Linked DNA regions of Desulfomonile tiedjei DSM 6799. The protein of the gene in region 2 interacts with the protein of the main gene of each other region in a pairwise test. Links are inferred from orthologs where the notes say so. Each region holds a gene or a part of one and is shown on either strand. Other genes may lie near its edges. The genes, in order: ftsZ and rlmN.

What was found.
Region 1: the proteins of rlmN (region 2) and ftsZ interact in binary tests that used the Escherichia coli proteins (3 or more experiments, as listed by UniProt). The link is inferred for Desulfomonile tiedjei DSM 6799 from one-to-one orthologs.

Annotation. Positions count from the first base shown.
Region 1 is NC_018025.1:5,440,469-5,443,617, reverse strand. The notes cover bases 62-2,880. They hold ftsZ (cell division protein FtsZ), read right to left. Parts: upstream 2,168-2,880; coding sequence 956-2,167; downstream 62-955. Other genes in these bases: ftsA (cell division protein FtsA), read right to left, coding at 2,261-2,880; DESTI_RS31470 (YkvA family protein), read right to left, coding at 258-536; DESTI_RS23370 (ketopantoate reductase family protein), read left to right, coding at 62-202. Also shown: more of DESTI_RS23370, read left to right, coding at 1-61; more of ftsA, read right to left, coding at 2,881-3,149. UniProt on the Escherichia coli protein: Essential cell division protein that forms a contractile ring structure (Z ring) at the future cell division site. The regulation of the ring assembly controls the timing and the location of cell division.
Region 2 is NC_018025.1:1,344,021-1,347,271, reverse strand. What follows is about bases 14-2,934. They hold rlmN (dual-specificity RNA methyltransferase RlmN), read right to left. Parts: upstream 2,046-2,934; coding sequence 981-2,045; downstream 14-980. Other genes in these bases: DESTI_RS05610 (MBL fold metallo-hydrolase), read left to right, coding at 2,898-2,934; ndk (nucleoside-diphosphate kinase), read right to left, coding at 2,045-2,458; DESTI_RS05625 (bifunctional aminoglycoside phosphotransferase/ATP-binding protein), read right to left, coding at 14-1,020. In the rest of the region: more of DESTI_RS05625, read right to left, coding at 1-13; more of DESTI_RS05610, read left to right, coding at 2,935-3,251.

The DNA.
Region 1 (3,149 bases), 4.1 Mb from region 2 along the record:
GAACGAGTGGTCTAAAGTTCTTAATTCCCTGTCCCCTCAGGGAAAGACTTCTATGCTCCAGGATATTGAAGCAGGACGAAAAACGGAGGTAGAGTCATTCGCCGGGAAAATGGTTGAACTGGGCAAAATCCACGGAATACCGACACCTGCAAACGAAGTTGTACTGAGCATTATCCATGTGCTGGAGCAAACCAGAGCTTGATTTCTCATGTCGGAAATTCCGTTTTGGGACTCGGGGAACAGAATTATCCCCTCGTTCAGGTATAATTGTACCCGCATTCCGAAAGAACATTCTCAGGAATATGCCACAAAGCAAGGAGAATCAGTCCGGGCACAATAACCAGATCGTCCAGATGGCCGATTATCGGGATGAAATCGGGAATCAAATCGATGGGAGACATGAGATAAGCCAGCGCGAGCCATAAGAGCACCTTTGCCGTTCTCGGAGTCTTGGGATGCCGGTACACGGCCCGGTAAACATCGAGGCGAGCTTTCAAGGTACTCGCAACATCTTTGAGAGAAGATTTCAGCGACAACGCTGTGTAGCCTCCGAGAAATATATTGAGAATACACTGAACGAATCCGCCCTATCAAGTAGTACCGGTCCGCTTTTGTTCTTGTAATGTGGCAGGCTTGAGGTATCCTTCGCTCCGGACGACGCAAGGCCGTCTAATCACTCCGCTCAGAACACCTCAGCCTTCGCCATCTTATATGCACAATTGCGAAATGGTATGTCGGTCGGCACGGAGGCCGACCGCTACCGATACTACTTTGCATTGAAGAGGGAATAGTGGAGGATTCTCTCTTGACAAGAGTGTGTCCCTGAATCTCCTCCAAGGCGCTTTTATCATCCCCTGAAACCGAATTTCGTTCAGAAATTCGGTTTCAGGGGATGATAAAAGTTCTTGAAGGGGGTTTGGGGGAAACTTCTTTCAAGAAGTTTCCCCCAATTTTCTTAACTCTTGCGCAGGAAGGTAGGGATATCCAGATCTTCTTCGGTTTCCATGCCAAACTCATCCACAACGGTGAGATGCCTGCTGTTCTTTTCCCGCTGGGTGCGTCGAATGAATGCAGGCATGTGGGAATCTTTCGGTTCCGGTGGAACGATAGTCCGAGCTGACGAACGCTCGACCTTCGGTTCGTCGACATGAGCGGCAGAGGCGGGGGTTCGAGGACTTACCTGGACCTGCTCGGGTTGCTGAACCATGCAGTCTCTGCCGAATCCGGTGGCAATCACGGTGATGTTGACGGCATCGCCCATTTCTTCGTCGATTACTGCACCGAAGATGATGTTTGCATCATCATGGGCCTCATTTTGAATAACAGAGACAGCGTCGTTGATTTCCGACAAGGTCATATTGGAAGAGCCTGTCACATTGATGAGAACTCCACGTGCGCCGGTCATGGAAATATCTTCCAGGAGCGGGCTGTTGATCGCCATGCGAGTGGCTTCTTCGACACGACCTTCGCCGATTGCCGAGCCAGTCCCCATAAGTGCGATGCCTTTTTCCTGCATAATGGTCCGCACGTCCGCGAAGTCGAGGTTGATCAAACCGTTCACGGTTACGAGATCCGAAATTCCGCGTACACCCTGGAGCAACACGTCGTCGGCCTTGCGGAATGCATCGAGAAAGGAGATATCCTTTTTCAATGACAGGAGCCGCTGATTGGGGATGATGATCAACGTGTCCACCTCGCGGCGGAGCATTTCGATCCCTTCTTCGGCCTGACGCATCCGCTTCTTGCCTTCGAACAAGAAAGGCTTGGTCACGACGGCAACAGTGAGTGCTCCTACTTCCTGCCGGGCAATGCGTGCAATGATGGGAGCAGCGCCGGTACCTGTTCCACCACCGAGACCAGCGGTAATGAACACCATGTCGGCGCCTTCCAGCAAGTCGCGGAGATTGTCGTAATCCTCATTTGCCGCTATTCTTCCAACTTCAGGGTCTGCTCCTGCTCCAAGCCCTTTTGTCTGCTGATTTCCGATTTGCAGCTTTGTTTCCGCCAAATTATTCTGGAGGGACTGAGCGTCAGTATTGGCGGCAATGAATTCCACGCCGGTCAAACCTGACCGTATCATGTTGTTTACGGCGTTTCCGCCTCCGCCGCCTACACCTATTACTCGAATCAGAGCGTTACGATCGGATTGGACTTCAAAGTCCAGCATAGCCGGTACCTCCTCACATTAGAAATCTTTCGTCCCTTCCAGACAATGCCGAATTCCTCCGACGTGCCGGCATATTGCATTACATGTATTTCATCAAAATGCTTCGGTAAACCATTGTTTCATGCGCCCCATTACCCGGTCGAACATTCCGTTGCCCGCCTGGTAGGACGTGATGTCTACGCTCTTGTTCCGTGCCCCCCAGAGTACCAGTCCGACTCCGGTCGCATAGACAGGTGAATTCACTACGTCCACAAGTCCGCTTATCCCCACAGGGTATCCCAGGCGCACGGGCATATCGAAAATCTGTTCCGCGAGCTCGCAAATTCCTTCAATGGCGACGGTGCCGCCTGTCAGGACAATCCCTGACGCAATGGTTGGAAGCAGGTTGAATCGTTCCAGCTCTCTGCGGACAAGCCCCAGAAGCTCTTCCAACCTTGGTTCCGTGATGTCTGCCAGCCCGCTTCTCGAAAGGACGCGAGGCTGTCGTCCGCCTACTCCCGGAACGGTAATGGTCTCATCCTTGCTCACCATGGAGCCCAGTGCGCAACCGTGGCGTTTCTTTATCTTTTCCGCTTCCACCATGGGTGTCCTGAGCCCCACGGCTATGTCGTTGGTCAATTGTTCTCCGCCTACCGAGATCACCGAGGTATGCTGTATGGACCCCTCGGAGAACACCGCTATGTCGGTTGTTCCACCGCCTATGTCCACAAGAGCCACTCCCAGTTCTTTTTCGTCGGATGAGAGAACAGCTTCTGCTGCAGCCATTTGCTGAAGGATCAAATCATTGACCCTCAAGTTGCTGCGGTTGGCGCAGCGGATAATATTCTGGGCAGCAGAGACCGCACCGGTGATGATGTGTACTTTTGCTTCCAGGCGAACCCCGGCCATTCCGATGGGTTCTTTTATGCCTTCCTGGTCGTCTACCATGAATTCCTGGGGTAGAATGTGGATCACTTCCCGATCCATGGGAATGGCAACGGCC
Region 2 (3,251 bases):
ATCGAAATACGAGCGCGCCCTCATTGCCGCCGCAGCCTTGTCCTGCTCCGGTACTTCAGGTTCGTCCAGAGTAAATCCGATCACTTTACCTCGAACAAAGGCACGATAGGATTTGTAGAATCCCAGGAGCTTCAATGCATCCTCATCGCCTGATGCGGCTGCGTACTGCTTTGATACGCGGTCTGCAAAAGCGGGATATCCTCGATATTCAAAGTCCATAAGAAGGAATGCAAGATCGGAAGCAGTATCTCCGTACCGAAAACGATCGTTGAATTCGATACAGTCCAACAACATTATCTCATCCAGTACGATTACGTGATCGAGATGCAGATCTCCGTGACAGTCCCGAATGAATCCTTCTTGAACTCTTTTTGTAAACAGTGGTTCATTCTCCGCCAGGAACTGAATGGAGAGCGCTCGCGTCTCATCGTACACGGAACGATCGATGGTTCGGGAAATGTACGGTTCTGTCTGCACGAAGTTTTCTGTCACATTATTTCGAATCACCCGGGGAGATCCGAAGGCATCTATTTGCGGGCCTCGTTCGGCTTGTGCATGGAAATATGCAATACAGGAGGAAATGCGGTCCAGGAGTTCCGGAGTTACACGATCCCGATCAACCATACTTATCAAGAGTGCCTCTTCCGGAATTCTCCGCATAACGACTGCGGACTCGATCGCTTCACCCGGCCCTGTCAGATCGATTCCGGAATCCGTCCGGTAAATGGTTGCAACATCAAGGTAAATCCCCTTTGAAAATCGGGAATTGAGTGCCACTTCGCGGTGACAGTAATATGTACGCTTCTCTCGAGTGGTGAAATCTAGGAATCCGAAATTCACCGGCTTCTTGATTTTGTAAACCAGGTCTCCTGCTATAAAAACGACAGAAATGTGGGTCTGCAAGACTTGTACGGAATCAGGCCGCACAGGATAAACCGCGGGGTTGGATAATGCGGCAATGAGTTCCGGGAAATGGTCGGTCACGGGAGTTCTGTCCCACGGGACGCTAATTGTCCGCATGCCGCGAGAACATCCCTGCCTCTGGACTTGCGGACAATAGCCATGAGCGAACGGTTCAGGAGTATGTCCTGGAACTTGAGCACCCGTTCAGGCAAAGGTGATTCGAGATCGCCTGTTGCCTCATCATTGAGCGGAATGAGATTCACCTTTGCGCGAATGGGATTGAGCAATCGCACTAATTGTCGTGCATCCGCATCGGAGTCGTTCAGACCTCGTATCAGCACGTACTCGATGGTAATACGGTCACCTCTGGTGACGGGATATTTTCTCAACGTCTCCATAAGCGTGCCGATGGGATACTTTTTGTTGATCGGCATTATCTGATCCCGTTGTTCGTCGGTCACCGCATTGAGACTGACCGCAAGCTTGGCTCTCACCCGGTTTCCCAGCTCGGTTATTCGAGGAACCAGCCCAACAGTGGACACCGTTATCCTGCGCCAGGAAACCTGGGGTCCATTGGGGTGGCTCAGTATGTTCAGCGCTTTCACGGTTTGATCGAAATTCGCGAGTGGCTCTCCCATTCCCATAAAGACTATGTTGGTGATCCGACTGCTCGGCAAGCGCCGTCGCACAGTCAGAAGCTGAGAAACGATTTCTCCGGCAGTAAGATTTCTCACAAATCCCATGGAACCGGTTCTGCAAATTCTGCAGCCCATGGCGCATCCCACCTGAGTGGACACACACAGCGTGTCGTGATCCTCGGAAGGGATCAGCACCGTTTCAACCCTGAGTCCGTCTTCCAGGCCCAGGAGAAACTTGGTGGTACCATCCTCCGAACACTGCATGTCGATCAGCGTCGGGATACACAACCCTGCTCTTTCATTCAGTTCGTCCCTGAGTCTCTTGGACAGATTGGTCATGCCCGCGAATGAATCGGACAAGTCCTGGTGTATCCACTTCATTACCTGGGCGGCTCTGTACCGTTCTTTTCCGAGTCCGCGGAAAAAGTCTTCCATCTCGGAATGCGGCATTCCCACCAGGTCCGGAACGCATGTCTCAGGTTGAGATTTGTGAGAAACGCTCATCAAAATATTTCTATTCCGCTGAAGAAGTACCCTATCTCAAATGCCGCGCTTTCAGGAGAATCGGATCCGTGCACAATATTGTTCTGTTTACTGTCAGCCCATTTTGCTCGGATAGTTCCAGGCGCCGCTTCTGCAGGATCGGTCGCTCCCATGATTTCACGATTCCGTCGAATCACGTCCTCTCCTTCCAACACCATCAAGACCACGGGTCCCGACATCATGAATTCTACCAGTTCTCCGAAGAAAGGGCGTTCTTTATGAACATAGTAGAATCCTTCTGCTTCTTTGCGGCTCAAAAGCTTCATTTTCGCTGCCGCAATTCTGATTCCCTGCGACTCGAATGTCTTGATTACTTCTCCTATGAGATTCTTCGATACGCCATCCGGTTTGATGATGGAAAGAGTCTTTTCCATGCGATCCTCCTTAATAATAAGTCCGGCTCGAGGCCGGAACAACGGTCAATCAAAGCGGAACCCGTCCGCGTGTCTTCTAAAAGTTTCGAAAAGTATCGGTGCCCTGCGTCCGCTACCGGGCACCCATCCCGGGTGTTCGCGGGACCCCTACCGGTGCACGGAGGCCGTGATCCGCGACACCAGGAACAGTCATTACCAGAATGTCTGACTGTCTCTCAACTGAACTAACGACATAATCCGTTCCGATTTTAGAATTGAACTACGCCGAAAGCAACATGCACGTGCATATGGATGTAGAGAGATCGCCATACTGTCCGATTGAGGCTACGAAATGTATGAAAATATGGTACAAAGACTTTACAGATCACTGTGCCGTTCACATTCTAGGAGAGCATTCGACGCCTTATTTACGCGAAACTTTCACTAACAGGAAATGCCGGTGACCAGTAGAAAACCCATCAGTATCACTGTCTTAGGGGGTGGCCGGGAAATAGGAGCAAATTCCTATCTTCTGGACTGGAAAGGTTCGAGAATTCTCCTGGATTGCGGCCTGGACGTAACCAAGAAAGGATACGAATCGCTTCCGCGCTTTGACGCATTGGGCAAGAGGGGGGTGGATGCTGTCATTGTCACACACGCTCATATCGATCATGTCGGCAGTCTCCCCATCATTATGGATGCGTACCTGGGCCGCGGACGCCGCGTACACGTGACTGTCCCGTCCAAGAAGCTTATTCCTCTCATGTTGATGGATTCGGCCAAAATGCAGGTTTGTCCGCGTGGACAGAGCGAA